2 regions of the Pseudomonas silesiensis genome follow, and region 1 is predicted to be linked to the other one. Evidence: predicted binding sites of a transcription regulator. Region 1 holds the regulator's gene; the other holds the start of a gene.

What was found. Region 1 encodes FliA, which starts transcription of late flagellar genes. Its sites were predicted from a motif close to CTAAAGTTTNNNNNNNNNNNGCCGNTAA; they were not measured.
Region 2: the regulator FliA is predicted to act here: its motif matches at 6,038-6,065, upstream of PMA3_RS23370 (methyl-accepting chemotaxis protein).

Annotation. Positions count from the first base shown of each region.
Region 1 is NZ_CP014870.1:4,889,185-4,896,883, reverse strand. Features, by position in the region: gene flhA (flagellar biosynthesis protein FlhA) at 1-1,467, shown strand, start outside; gene flhF (flagellar biosynthesis GTPase FlhF) at 1,479-2,810, shown strand; gene fleN (flagellar synthesis regulator FleN) at 2,927-3,757, shown strand; gene fliA (RNA polymerase sigma factor FliA) at 3,754-4,494, shown strand; gene PMA3_RS21600 (chemotaxis response regulator CheY) at 4,662-5,033, shown strand; gene PMA3_RS21595 (protein phosphatase CheZ) at 5,056-5,844, shown strand; gene PMA3_RS21590 (chemotaxis protein CheA) at 5,868-7,699, shown strand, end outside.
Region 2 is NZ_CP014870.1:5,254,486-5,262,184, reverse strand. Features, by position in the region: gene PMA3_RS23390 (glucosaminyl phosphatidylglycerol flippase) at 1-753, opposite strand, end outside; gene PMA3_RS23385 (N-acetylglucosaminyl phosphatidylglycerol deacetylase) at 750-1,526, opposite strand; gene PMA3_RS23380 (N-acetylglucosaminyl phosphatidylglycerol synthase) at 1,519-2,640, opposite strand; gene PMA3_RS23375 (cytochrome b) at 2,722-3,276, opposite strand; gene PMA3_RS23370 (methyl-accepting chemotaxis protein) at 4,017-5,906, opposite strand; gene PMA3_RS23365 (helicase HerA-like domain-containing protein) at 6,081-7,568, shown strand; gene PMA3_RS23360 (DUF721 domain-containing protein) at 7,694-7,699, opposite strand, start outside.

The sequences.
Region 1 (7,699 bases):
GGTGGCATGGCGGTCGGGATCTTCCAGCATGGCATGACCTTCGGCGACGCCGGCAAGGTGTACGCGCTGTTGACCATCGGTGACGGTTTGGTGGCGCAATTGCCATCACTGTTGTTATCGACAGCTGCCGCGATCATGGTGACCCGTGCTTCCGGTTCCGAAGACATGGGCAAACAGATCAATCGCCAGATGTTCGCCTCGCCGAAAGCCTTGGCGGTCGCGGCCGGTTTGATGGCGGTGATGGGCCTGGTGCCGGGCATGCCGCACTTCTCTTTTCTCAGCATGGCGGCCCTGGCTGGCGGCGGCGCGTACCTGTTCTGGAAGAAGCAGAACAACGTCAAGGTTCAGGCCCTGCAGGAGGTGCAGCGTCAGCAGGAGCTGCTGCCGTCGCCGGCCCGGGCCCAGGAAACCAAGGAGCTGGGCTGGGACGACGTCACCCCGATCGACATGATCGGCCTGGAAGTCGGCTACCGCCTGATTCCGCTGGTGGATCGCAACCAGGGTGGGCAGTTGCTGGCGCGGATCAAGGGCGTGCGCAAGAAACTGTCCCAGGACCTGGGCTTCCTGATGCCGACCGTGCATATCCGTGACAACCTCGACCTGGCGCCGAGCGCCTATCGCCTGACCCTGATGGGGGTGATCCTGGCCGAAGCGGAGATTTACCCGGACCGGGAGCTGGCGATCAACCCGGGGCAGGTCTACGGTACGTTGAACGGCATAAACGCCAAAGATCCGGCTTTCGGCCTGGAAGCGGTCTGGATCGAAGTCAGTCAGCGGGCCCAGGCGCAGTCCCTCGGTTATACCGTGGTCGATGCCAGTACCGTGGTGGCAACCCATTTGAACCAGATTCTGTACAAGCACTCCAGTGAGCTGATCGGCCACGAAGAAGTGCAGCAACTCATGCAATTGCTGGCTAAAAGCTCGCCAAAACTGGCTGAAGAGCTGGTGCCGGGCGTGGTCTCGCTGTCACAGCTGCTCAAGGTGTTGCAGGCGTTGCTGGCCGAACAGGTACCGGTGCGGGACATTCGCAGCATTGCCGAGGCCATCGCGAACAATGCGGCCAAGAGTCAAGATACCGCCGCGCTGGTGGCCGCCGTACGCGTCGGCGTCTCCCGCGCAATCGTCCAAAGCATTGTAGGCACTGACTCCGAGCTGCCAGTGATCACGCTGGAGCCAAGGTTGGAACAGATATTGCTCAATAGTCTGCAGAAGGCGGGACAAGGCTCGGAAGAGGGCGTTCTGCTGGAGCCAAGCATGGCTGAAAAGCTGCAGCGCTCGTTGATCGAGGCGGCTCAGCGCCAGGAAATGCAAGGTCAACCGGTGATTCTGCTGGTAGCCGGTCCGATTCGCGCGATGCTGTCGCGGTTTGGCCGACTCGCGGTCCCGGGTTTGCATGTGTTGGCGTACCAGGAAATCCCTGACAACAAGCAAGTGACCATCGTTGCGACAGTAGGGCCCAACGGCTGAGGTAATGGTTCATGCAAGTTAAGCGTTTTTTCGCCGCCGATATGCGTCAGGCCATGAAGCTGGTTCGTGATGAGCTGGGCGCTGACGCCGCCATCATCGGCAACCGCCGGATCGCCGGTGGTGTCGAGCTGACTGCAGCCCTGGATTACAAGCTGTCGGCGCTGGCGCCGCGTGTGCCGAACATGGAGCTTGAAGACGAGTTGCGCAAGACCCAGTCGCGGATCGTCACCGCCCAGGCCGAACTGAGCCTGCGTAGCGAAGGCGAGAGCGACAAGGCGACCAATCGCCAGCTGTTCGCCGGCCTGCCGTTGACCGCCGCCGAGCCGCTGGTCGAGCCGACCTACACCGAACCTGCGCGTCCTGCGCCAGCGCCTGCCGCAGTGGCAACAGGCGGCGTCGACCCGCGGGCCTTCGACTCGATGCGTTTCGAGCTCAATAGCCTGCGCGAATTGATGGAAGTGCAACTCGGCTCCCTGGCCTGGAACCAGCTGCAAGGCAGCCGCCCGGCCCAGGCCAGCCTGTGGCGGCGCATGCAACGCATCGGCCTCTCCGGCCCGTTGTCCCGGGATTTGCTGGCGATGATTCCCGACATCGAAGAGCCCCGTCAGGCCTGGCGCATGTTGCTGGCGCACCTGGCGCGGATGATCAATACACCAGACATCGAACCCTTGGAAGAGGGCGGCGTGATTGCCATGGTCGGCCCTGCGGGCATGGGCAAGACCACCACCCTGGCCAAGCTCGCGGCCCGGTACGTGCTCAAGTACGGCGCGCAGCATATCGCGCTGGTGAGCATGGACAGCTACCGGATCGGTGCCCAGGAACAGCTCAAGACCCTCGGCCGCATCCTCAATGTGCCGGTGACACACGTCGACCCGGGGCAATCGTTGGTGCAGGCGCTCGACCCCTTGCTGCGCAAGCGTGTGGTGCTGATCGATACCGCCGGCCTGCAGGCCAGCGACCCGGCGCTGCGCATGCAGCTCGAAAGCCTGGCCGGGCGTGGCATCAAGTCAAAGAATTATCTGGTCCTGGCCACTACCAGCCAGAAGCAGGTGCTGACCGCCGCTTATCATAGTTACAAGCGCTGCGGGCTCGCTGGCTGCATCCTGACTAAACTGGATGAAACGGCGAGCCTGGGCGACGTGTTGAGCCTGGCCATCAGCCATGATTTACCAGTGGCTTACCTGACCGATGGCCCGCGGATTCCGGATGATTTGCATCTGCCGCGTCGTCATCAGCTGGTCAGCCGTGCAGTAAGCGTGCAAATGCAGGAAGAACCCAGCGAAGAAGCCATGGCTGATATGTTCGCTGATATTTATCACAGCCCGACCAAACAGGTCGGCTGAGGTAGCAATGAATAGTTTTTGTACCTACATCGATGGTCTGCCATGCATTGTTCCGTTTGTGAACGCGCAGCCAGTAATGTGGCCTCCGTCTATGCAAGACAAGGTAAAGAAATAACATGGGCAGCATGCATCCCGTACAGGTGATCGCGGTGACCGGCGGCAAAGGTGGCGTCGGGAAAACTAACGTGTCAGTGAACTTGTCCCTGGCTCTCGCCGAGCTCGGCCGGCGCGTCATGTTGCTGGACGCCGATCTGGGGCTGGCGAACGTCGACGTCCTGCTGGGACTGACACCCAAACGTACCCTGGCCGACGTGATCGAAGGCCGCTGCGAGCTGCGCGACGTTTTGTTGCAAGGCCCCGGCGGCATTCGTATCGTGCCGGCCGCGTCCGGCACGCAGAGCATGGTGCATCTGAGCCCGGCGCAGCATGCCGGCCTGATCCAGGCTTTCAGCGACATCGGCGATAACCTCGACGTATTGGTGATCGACACCGCGGCGGGCATTGGTGAGTCGGTCGTCAGTTTCGTTCGCGCCGCCCAGGAAGTGTTGCTGGTGGTCTGCGACGAACCGACCTCGATCACCGACGCCTACGCCCTGATCAAGTTGCTCAATCGCGACTACGGCATGAACCGCTTCCGCGTCCTGGCCAACATGGCCCAGAGCCCGCAGGAAGGTCGCAACCTGTTCGCCAAGTTGACCAAGGTCACCGATCGTTTCCTCGACGTCGCCTTGCAATACGTCGGCGCCGTGCCGTACGACGAAAGCGTGCGCAAGGCCGTGCAGAAGCAGCGCGCGGTCTATGAGGCCTTCCCGCGTTCCAAGTGCTCGCTGGCTTTCAAGGCGATTGCACAGAAGGTCGATACCTGGCCGCTGCCGGCCAACCCCCGCGGGCACCTGGAGTTTTTCGTCGAACGCCTGGTGCAACAAACCGCAGGACCGGTGCTATGACAGCCAGTGGCTACAACTTTTACAAGCAGTCGGCACGTGACGCGCAGTACGAGCTGATCGAGCGTTACGCGCCACTGGTCAAACGCATTGCTTACCACTTGCTGGCGCGTCTGCCGGCCAGTGTCCAGGTCGAAGACCTGATCCAGGCCGGGATGATCGGCCTGCTGGAAGTGTCGACCAAATATGACGCCAGCAAAGGCGCCAGCTTCGAGACGTACGCGGGCATTCGAATCCGCGGCGCGATGCTCGATGAGGTGCGCAAGGGGGACTGGGCGCCACGTTCGGTCCACCGCAATACCCGCATGGTCAGCGACGCGATTCGCTCGATTGAAGCTAAAACCGGGCGCGACGCTAAAGATCACGAAGTTGCGGCCGAACTCCAATTGAGTCTCGACGATTATTACGGGATTTTGAACGACACCCTGGGCAGCCGGCTGTTCAGTTTCGACGATCTGTTGCAGGACGGCGAACACGAAGGGCTGCACGAGGATGGCGCGAGTGCACATCCGGAGCCTTCACGGGATCTGGAAGATGATCGCTTCCAGGCGGCGCTGGCGGATGCGATTGCCAATTTGCCTGAGCGTGAGCGACTGGTGTTGGCGCTGTACTACGACGAAGAGCTGAATCTCAAGGAAATCGGCGAGGTCCTGGGGGTCAGCGAATCCCGGGTCAGCCAGTTGCATAGCCAGTGCGCGGCCCGTTTGCGGGCGCGTTTGGGGGAGTGGCGAGCGCGCTGAAGGCAGTGTGGGGACACTGCGAACGTGACTGGCGGGGTGGTGAACTGCGCCGGTCTCGATCTGTTGTGCTCCAGACAGTCATCGAGTGTATCGCCGGATTGATTGAAATGGCGCGTCCAGCTGTTGGGCGCGTTTAAGACTGCTTGGAGGTCGACTTGGACAAGAACATGAAAATCCTCATCGTTGATGACTTCTCAACGATGCGGCGGATCATAAAAAACCTGTTGCGTGACCTTGGGTTCACCAACACGGTCGAGGCGGATGATGGCACCACTGCCATTCCGATGCTCAACAGCGGCAGCATCGACTTTCTGGTCACCGACTGGAACATGCCAGGCATGACCGGCATCGATCTGCTGCGCCACGTGCGCGCCGATGAGAAGCTCAAGCACCTGCCGGTGCTGATGGTGACCGCTGAAGCCAAGCGCGAGCAGATCATCGAAGCGGCCCAGGCCGGTGTTAACGGCTATGTGGTCAAACCCTTCACGGCCCAAGCGCTGAAAGAAAAAATCGAGAAGATTTTCGAACGCATTGGTTGAGCAACGGCGCCACGGGGAAGCTATGGAGCATAAAGAATCTTCACAGGGCGATTTCGAGTCGACCCTGAAAAAACACGCGGTCGAACTGGTCGAAAGCCTTGAAAAAGGCAAGTTCGGCGACGCGGTGCAACTGATCCATGAGCTCAACCAGACCCGTGACCGCGGCCTTTATCGGGAAGTGGGCAAGCTCACCCGCGAGCTGCACAGCGCGATCGTCAATTTCCAGATTGACCCGCACATGCCGCAAGCCGAGGAAGTGTCCCAGATCACCGACGCCACCGAGCGCCTGGGCTACGTGGTCAGGCTGACCGAAGCCGCGGCCAACCGCACCATGGACCTGGTAGAGAACGCCACGCCGCTGGTCAACAGCCTGAGCAACGAAGCCCAGGCGCTGAGCACGGACTGGGGGCGCTTCATGCGTCGCGAAGTCGGGGCTGAAGAGTTCCGCGAACTGGCCCGGCGGGTCGACGGTTTCCTGACACGCAGCAGCGCCGACAACCGCATTGTGTCGAGCAACCTCAACGATATCCTGCTCGCCCAGGATTATCAGGACCTCACCGGTCAAGTGATCAAGCGTGTGACTCAATTGGTCACCGAAGTTGAAAGCAACCTGCTCAAACTCGTGCTGATGGCCAGTCAGGTGGACCGCTTTGCGGGCATCGAACATGACCGTGAAGCGATGCGGGCAGAAAAAGATCCGCAAAAACAGCTCTCTCAGGGTGAAGGTCCGCAGATTCATGCCGATAAAAGAGAAGACGTTGTGTCCGGTCAGGACGATGTGGACGATTTGCTTTCCAGCCTTGGATTTTAAGACCTGTTAGGAGCACCCCATTAATGAGCTTCGGCGCCGATGAAGAGATCCTTCAGGATTTCCTGGTTGAGGCCGGCGAGATTCTTGAGCAACTGTCCGAACAACTGGTCGAGCTTGAAAGCCGACCGGATGATGCAGACTTGCTCAATGCAATTTTTCGCGGTTTTCACACTGTAAAAGGAGGCGCCGGCTTCCTCCAGCTCCACGAGCTGGTGGAGTGCTGTCACATCGCCGAGAACGTGTTCGACATCCTGCGCAAGGGTGAACGTCGCGTCGACTCGGAACTGATGGACGTGGTTCTTGAAGCCCTGGACGCGGTGAACGGCATGTTCACCGAGGTCCGCGAACGCAGCCCGGTCACGGCGGCCACGCCTGAGTTGCTGGCGGCCCTGGCGCGTCTGGCCGAGCCGCAGTCGACCGACCAGGCGGCACCGGCTGCGGCCGTGGCGCCTGTGGCTGACAGCCCGTCGGATGACATCACCGACAATGAATTCGAACAGTTGCTGGACTCGCTGAACGCGGTCAAGGCGCAGGCCGAAGCGGCGCCTTGCGCGCCGGCACCGGTCAGCGGCAATGCCGCGGCCAGCGATGAAATCACCGATGCCGAGTTCGAGTCATTGCTCGATCAGTTGCACGGCAAAGGCCGGTTCGCCGTCGATGCAGTGGTTGCGCCCGCCGCGCCTGCAGCGCCCGCGACCCCGGCCACGCCGAAAGCGGCAGGCGACAGCTCCGACATCACCGACGAAGAATTCGAAGCACTGCTCGATCAGCTGCACGGCAAGGGCAACTTCGCGGTCGAAGCGCTGGAGTCGGCGATTGCGTCGGCTCCGGTCCCGGCTGCGCCAACGGCCGCAGCGGTGGGCAGCGATCTGATCTCCGATCACGAGTTCGAAGCGCTGCTCGACGAACTTCACGGCAAGGGCAAGTTTTCGGAAATCGGCACCGCGACCGGCGCCAGTGCGCCGGTGGCCACACCGCTCGCCAAGGCAGCAGCGCCTCAATCGGTCGCCAAAGCCGCCGAGCCAAAAGCCCCCGAGCCAAAAGCCGAAGCAGCGAAGGCCGCCCCGGCGCCTGTGCGTGCACCTGCGGCGCCACCGCCTGAGAAACCCGCCAGCGAAGCCGAGACCACCGTGCGGGTCGACACCGCGCGGCTCGATGAAATCATGAACATGGTCGGCGAGTTGGTGCTGGTGCGTAACCGCCTGGTCCGCCTGGGGGCCAACAGCGCCGATGAGGCCATGTCCAAGGCCGTGTCGAACCTCGACGTGGTCACGGCCGACCTGCAGACCGCGGTCATGAAGACCCGGATGCAACCGATCAAGAAGGTCTTCGGACGCTTCCCGCGCCTGGTCCGCGACCTGGCACGCCAGCTCAAGAAAGAGATCAACCTGGAGCTGGTCGGCGAAGAAACCGACCTCGACAAGAACCTGGTCGAGGCCCTGGCCGATCCGCTGGTCCACCTGGTGCGCAACGCCGTCGACCACGGCATCGAATCGCCGGAAGAACGCGAGGCCGCGGGCAAGTCCCGGGGCGGCAAGGTGATACTCGCGGCCGAGCAGGAAGGCGACCACATCCTGCTGTCGATCTCCGATGACGGCAAAGGCATGGACCCGAACGTGCTGCGCGCCATCGCGGTAAAACGCGGGGTGATGGACAAGGACGCGGCCGAGCGCCTGAGCGATACCGAGTGCTACAACCTGATTTTCGCCCCGGGGTTCTCGACCAAGACCGAGATCTCCGACGTGTCGGGTCGTGGCGTGGGCATGGACGTGGTGAAAACCAAGATTTCCCAGCTCAACGGCTCGATCAACATCTACTCGGCCAAGGGCCAGGGCTCGAAGATCGTCATCAAGGT
Region 2 (7,699 bases), 370 kb from region 1:
AAAACTCCAGGCCCACTGCAAATCCGCTCCGAGCCCGCGCAACGCCAGGTACAGCACGCTATAGCGCAGGAGCCAATGCAGGCAAGTCAGGGCAAACACCGTGATCAATGTCTGAAAAGGCAACTTCAAGGTGTCAGTGAAGGCTGCCAGGAAGTGCAGGAGTTTTCGCGCCCAGCGCACGCGTGTGGCGCCTTTGACATTGAGACGCACGAGCAGGCGACCGCTCAGACGAATCAGTAAACGGTGATAGCGTGCCACCACCACACAGGTCAGCAAGCCGCCAAACATCGACACCGCGCTGACGGTCAGCAGCCACTCCATGCGTTCGCTCAAGTGCTGGAACAGGGCATAAATCAGAATCCCGCTCAGTGCGCAGAGGAAAAACAGCAGATCGCTCAGTTGGTCCATGGCGAACACGGCACTGCCCCTGGCCGGACGCACGCCATGGCGCGCCAGCAACGCCATGATGGTCAGCGGCCCCCCGCTGCCGCCGGGCGTGGCGCAGTAAGCGAACTCGGCGGCCATGACCACTCCGAGGCTTTTGACCCGGCCGACCTTGTCGCGCTGATCCCCCAGCAACAGTCGCAAGCGCATCGTATTCAGCACCCAGCACAGCAGGATCATGCCGAACATGATCAGCAGCCATTGCAGCGGAAATTTTTGCAGTCGAGACCAGGTTTCGTTGCCGCCCAGCAGTGACGGAATCAACACCGCCGCGAGCAGTGCGAGGAGCAGCAGTATCCCGCGACTCATGCGGCGCATCCGACACGGTCGGCGCGCAACGACAGCCAATGCGCCTTGGTCATCGGTATGCGCCCCTCGTCGAGCAGGCGCTTGAGCGTCTGCAGCCAGTAATGACGGGAAAACTCATGGCGCATGTCCACCGGGTGCAGGCCGAGGCGAATCACGGGTGCCTGCCGCCAGCGTCGTTCGCGTTGCTCGCTGAGCAGTTTCGACAAGCCCCGACGCCACGCACTGCGTGCACTCCAGACCAGCCCGGGGGCGTCGACCGCAGCGAAATCAGGCAGTCGGTACAAATGTTGCGGATCGCTGGTGTAACTCAGCGGCAGTTGGCGCAAGGCCTGGCGCGTGCCCTCGCTCATCAGCCAGGCCGGGGCGACGAAACCTGCCAGTGGCCAGTCGTAACGGCGAAACACCTCGATGCCGGCGCGAAGTCGGGCGAGGGCGGCATCTTGGGACAGGCTGTAGAACTCGCCTTCGTGGGTGTAGATCCGGCGCATGAACCAGTCTCGTGGCGTGCTGGGCATAGGGCCTTCATCGCAGTGAAAGTAGCCGTGCAGCGCCAGTTCGTCGCCACGGATGACCCGGCCGGCGAGCATACGTCGAAATTCCGGATGGGCGTCCAGATTATTGTGTTTATGAAAATCGGGCACCACCAGCCAGGTCATCGGCACCACGCCCAAGGCGTCGACGGCGGCGACAAAGGGTTGGTAGTCGGCCCAGGTTTGTGGCGCCACGTCGTGCAGCACCAGTAACAGGCTGGGCCGGTTCATGGGCTCAGCCATTGGCCGTCAGCGGCCAATGGCTGCCGAGCACGGCGTGATAGTGCCCCAGCAAGCTGTTGACCACGGTATCCCAGGAGTAATGCTGCTCGACATGGCGGCGGGCCTGTCTGCCCAGGACGGCGCTTCCCGAACCGAACAGTTCGCGTACGGCGTTGGCCATCGCCATTGAGTTGTTCGGCGGGCACAACAGGCCACATTGCTCGGTGACGATTTCCTGAAAGGCCCCGGCCGCCACGGCCACCACCGGAATGCCGCTGGCCATGGCTTCAAGAATCACCAGGCCGAAGGTTTCCTGATCGCCGGCATGCAGCAGCGCATCGGCGCTGGCCATCAGCCGGGCGACTTGCGGCGCCGGGCAGAACTCATCGACCACGGTGACGTTATCCGGCACCAGGGCCGGCATCGACGAACCCACCAGCAGCAGGTGATAACGCCGACCAAGTCGTTTCATGCAGTCGAGCAGGACCGGCAGGTTTTTTTCCTTGGAACCGCGACCGGCGAAGATCAGCAAGTGAGTGTTTTCATCGATCCCCAGTTCAGCCCGCAGACCCGGGTCCCGCGCCGAGGGATGGAAGGTTTGCAAGTCGACGCCCAGGGGTTGCACGAAAACGTTTCTGACCCCGAGCCCGATCAGCTTGTCGGCCATCACCCGGCTCGGCGCAAGGACCCGGTCGAAGTTGCCATAGAGCTTGCGGACATAGGCTTCGACATTGGTCGTGACCCAGTTGCCCATACGATTGCTGACCAGCAGCGGAAGGTCGGAATGATAAAAGCCGATGACCGGAACATCGAGTTGCCTGCGGGCATCCAGCGCGGCCCAGGCCGTGAGGTAGGGGTCGCCGACTTCGATCAGGTCGGGCTGTAGATCCTGCAGGACATTGCGCCAGGGCGCGAGGCGGAGGGGGAAACGATAGCCTTTGCCGAAGGGCAGGGCAGGTGCTGGAACCGTGTAAACGCCATCCTGCTCACTCAAGGAGGAGCCGGGGATCAGTAAACTGTGGCGAATGCCCGGCTTGTTGCCCAGGCGACGGTGCTTGGCGTCCAGATAAGTGCGCACGCCACCGCTGGCAGGGGCGTAGAACATGGTTATGTCAGCGATATGCACGATGAACATCCCTCCGGTCGTTTGTTCTCCCTTGGTTGACCTTTATGAAGGATAGATGTTCGGCTGGGTTTTGTGGCCCGTTGGCGGTCTTTAAACCTTGTGGGTTCTTCCAGTCATGCGTCGCAACACTTGCGAATTGCCCTGTCGATGATGCAAGACTACCGCTCCGATATGGCCCACGATCAACACCAGCATCGTCCAGCCCAGCAAACTATGAAAGTTACTACCCAGGTCAATCATCCACTGGATCTTCTCCCCTTCGAACCCATCCATTACCGGTACACCAAACGCCGAAAAGGCCCGACCGGAGCCGTACTGACGTAACAAACCGATCAGGGGAATCAGTAACATCAACCCATAGAGCGTCCCATGTCCTACGCTGGCGGCCACATTCATGCTCGGCGGACGGTGTTGCCGGTTCAGCAAGCTCCAGCTGGCACGCAGCGCAAACAGCCCCAGCAATAACAACCCCACGGGTTTGTGATAAGGCCACAGGGTTTTATCCAGCACTGAGTCAGAAAGCAGGTAATGGGCAGCAGCCGAGCAATAAATCCAGGCAAACATCAGTGCCATCAACCAATGCAGGCCCCGGCTGACAGAGTCGTAGCGGTAGGGGTGTTCGGATACTCCAGAGATTTCCTTCATTATGACCTCCTGGCGAGTGGCGTGGCCTTCACGGTGAGCGAACAGGTAATGAAATACCCATCAATATCATCAGGCTGTTTCGGTTATTGGGCGTGCGATTCATAAATAGAGCGGTCAGGTCGTGCTGCCGCATTCAAGCTAAATGCGCGTTGAACAATTTTTGTTTGCCAATGTTGCTTTGTATCGTAACGTCACTGCCAATGATCAATAAGTCAGGCGTATCAGAGGGGTTGGAGATGGAGTGCACTTGTTCGTCTGACGCCAGGTGTTGGGTGCCGTTATCCGGTGGTCATGTTAAGCAAGTATTGTTTTTAGATCGACTGCAGTAGCGTTACAAGAAATTTTTCGCCTCATTTACGCACTGATCCCGGGGGCTTGGGCGTTGTTCCTGGAACCTATACTACATGTTGCGATACCGAGCTTTACGCCCTGTAGCGGTACCGCAAATGCGTTGTTTGCCTAATGCCAGTCAGTTAAGGAAATTGTAGGAGCAAGCTCGCTCCTACAGGTGCCGCATTCTATTAACTGACTGGCATTGGTTGTTTGCCCCTTTTTTTGACGGGTGTCGAATTGAAGCCTTGGCGAAGGCAACGATCCTGCCGGAGGGACGCTCATTTTCCATTCGTGAGCGTCCGCGAGCGTGAAAGCTGCCGACAGGCCAAAAAACCGGCTCGAGATGTTGGCTGGCATACTGCCTGCCAGCTGTATCTGCGAGCCTCGCGAAGGCGTCGTTACCGTCACTAAATCCGGAAGTTGCCCACCAACTGCTTCAAGCGCACCGCCTGCTGTTCCAGGTCGGCGCACGCACGCAAGGTCGATTGCAGGTTTTCCACGCCTTCCTGGTTCAGCGTATTGATCTCGGTGATGTCGACGTTGATCGATTCCACAACCGCCGTCTGTTCCTCGGTCGCCGTCGCCACCGACTGGTTCATGCCGTCAATTTCGCCAATGCGCAAGGTCACGCTGTTCAGGCGCTCGCCCGCCAGGTTGGCGATTTCCACGCTGTCCTGGCTGTGACGCTGGCTGTCGCTCATGGTGCTGACGGATTCGCGGGCGCCGACTTGCAGTTCCTCGATCATGGTCTGCACCTGCTGCGCCGACTCCTGCGTACGGTGGGCGAGGTTGCGGACCTCATCGGCCACCACCGCAAAACCACGACCGGCCTCACCGGCGCGCGCCGCTTCGATGGCGGCGTTGAGCGCCAGCAGATTGGTTTGCTGGGAAATGCTGGTGATCACTTCCAGAATCTGCCCGATGTTCACGGTCTTGCTGTTGAGCGATTCGATGTTGGTGCTCGAGGCGCTGAGCATGCTCGACAGCTTGTTCATCGCGGCAATGCTGCGCTCCACCACTTGCTGGCCATCTTCAGCCAGGCTGCGGGCATCGCTGGCCTGACTCGACGCTTGCGCGGCGTTGCGGGCGATTTCCTGGGCGGCGGCGCCGAGCTGGTTGATGGCCGCGGCGACGCTGTTGGTACGGGAAGCCTGTTGGTCGGAGTTGAACATCGACGAGTTCGAGGCTGCTACCACGCGCAACGCCACTTCGTTGACTTGCCCGGTGGCGGAGGACACTTCGCGGATCGAGCCATGGATACGCTCGACGAAGCGGTTGAATGCGGTGCCGAGAACGCCGAATTCGTCGTTGCTCTGGATGGTCAGGCGTTTGGTCAGGTCACCTTCACCGTCGGCGATGTCAGCCATGGCGCGGGTCATGACATGCAACGGTTGAATCAGGATCCGGATCAGCATGCCCAACAGGGCGATGATGATGGCCACGGCGATGAGGGTCGCGATGACCGCCGAGGCGCGGAACTCGGTCAGCATCGAGAAGGCCTTGTCCTTGTCCACGGACAGGCCGATGTACCAGTTGACCGAGGGCAGGCCCTTGATTTGGGTGAACGTGACGATGCGGGTCTGGCCGTTGACCTGTACTTCACTGAAGTCGCCGCTGATCCGCGGGGTGCTGTCCGGAAACGCCTCGCTCAGGGTCTTCATCACCAGGGCTTTGTCCGGGTGAACCAGGATCTTGCCGTCGGAACTGACCAGGAAGGCGTACCCCATACCGTCGAAGTTGCGGGCGCCAAGGGTATCGATCAAGGTTTGCAGGCTCAGGTCGCCACCCACCACGCCGACGCTTTGCCCGGCTTTTTTCGAGGCGCTGGCGATGGAAATGATGGTCTGGCCCGTGGCCGCATCGATATAAGGTTCGGTCAGGGTCGCGGTGCTGCTGCTTTCGGCGCCTTTGTACCAAGGGCGCACCCGTGGGTCGAAACCGGCGGGCATTTTGGCGTCGGGACGAATGGTGAAGCTGCCGGTGGCGTCGCCCAGGTAAGACGCCATGAAGGTCGACGTCAGGGCTTTCTGCTCGAGCAGGCTGGCGACGGTGGACTGTTCAGGATTGATCGCGATGTTCTGCGCGAGATTGTCGATCAACAAGATCCGACCGGTCAGCCAGGTCTGGATATTGTTGGCGGTTACATCCCCCATCTCATTGAGATAGTTGTCCAGGTCTTCGCGGATGGCGTTGCGCTGTAAATAGTCGTTGTACAGCGTGAACGAGGCGAAGGCGGCCATGACGATGAGGGCGGCGGCAAGCAGGATTTTATGGCTGAAACGCAGGTTTTTGTTCATGGCTTGGGGTTCCGCTTAGGTCTTGGTGCCAAAGGCGTGCTTTTATTAAGGAGCGCACAATGGGCGGCAGTGAAAACAAGCTGATATTTCCGTACTCTCCTTAGGGAATTACCGACGCTTTTCAGTCTTTTATATCGGCCGTGAAGGATCAAAGATTAATCATGGGGTGACAAAATGCCTGATTCACTGCAACTCGTTATCGGTGCCGATCTCACGGGACAGCCGATCGCCCAGGCCATGCGCCTGGCCAACCGTCATGGCCTGGTGGCGGGCGCCACCGGCACCGGCAAGACCGTCACCTTGCAACGCCTGGCCGAAGCCTTCAGCGATGCCGGCGTGGCGGTGTTTGCGGCCGATATCAAAGGCGACCTGTGCGGCCTTGGCGCTGCCGGAACCCCTCAGGGCAAGGTCGCCGAGCGGATCGCCGGGATGCCCTGGCTGAACCACAGGCCCCAGGCGTATCCGGTGACCCTGTGGGATATTCACGGTGAGTCCGGGCATCCCTTGCGCACCACCTTGAGTGAAATGGGGCCGTTGCTGCTGGGCAGCCTGCTGGAATTGACCGACAGCCAGCAGTCGGCGCTGTATGCCGCCTTCAAGGTCGCGGACCGCGAAGGGCTGTTGCTGCTGGACCTGAAGGATTTGAAGGCGCTGCTCAATCACCTGCGTGATCAACCTCAATTGCTGGGCGACGACGCCGCGCTGATGACCACCGGTTCCAGCCAGGCCCTGTTGCGGCGTCTGGCGACCCTGGAGCAACAGGGGGCGGAAGCGTTGTTTGGCGAGCCGGGGCTGCAACTCGAAGATATCCTGCAGCCGGGCGCCGATGGTCGCGGGCGTATTCACCTGCTCGATGCCAGTCGTCTGGTCCACGAAGCGCCGAAGGTCTATGCAACGTTCCTGTTGTGGCTGCTGGCGGAACTGTTCGAGCAACTGCCGGAGCGCGGGGATGCTGACAAACCCCTGTTGGCGCTGTTTTTCGATGAGGCGCATCTGTTGTTCGCCGGTACGCCCAAGGCTTTGCAGGACCGACTGGAGCAGGTCGTGCGGCTGATTCGCTCCAAAGGTGTCGGGGTGTATTTCGTCACCCAATCGCCGGGCGACTTGCCGGATAACGTCCTGGCTCAGTTGGGCCTGCGCATCCAGCATGGCTTGCGCGCGTTCACGGCCAAGGAGCAGAAATCCCTGCGCGCGGTGGCCGATGGCTTCCGGCCGAACCCGGCATTCGACGCCTTGTCGGTGTTGACGGAGTTGGGCATCGGCGAGGCGCTGGTCGGTACCCTGCAAGACAAGGGCACGCCGGGAATGGTCCAGCGTGTCCTGGTTGCACCGCCGCAATCGCGGATCGGACCGCTTACCGAGGCCGAACGCACGCTGCTGATCGCCGGTTCTCCGTTCAAGGGGCGCTACGACAAACCGATCGATCGCGAATCGGCGTATGAAGTATTGATGGGGCGTAAGGGGCTGGCGCCAGAGCCGGACGCGGCACCCGGCAAACCCGTGCCCGAGGAGCCGAGCTTCACCGACAAGGCCGGGGAATTCCTCGGCACGGCGGCAGGGCAGGCACTGAAATCGGCGATGCGACAGGCGGCGAATCAGCTGGGCCGACAATTGGTACGCGGGTTGATGGGCTCATTGCTCGGCGGCAGCAAACGCCGATAAAATCATTGGATACCCCCCCTTGTAGGAGCGAGGCTTGCCCGCGAAGAACGATAACGAGGTCATTCAGTTAAACCGCGCTGCCATCTTCGCGGGCAAGCCTCGCTCCTGCATAGAGGGGGTCGATTTCAGGT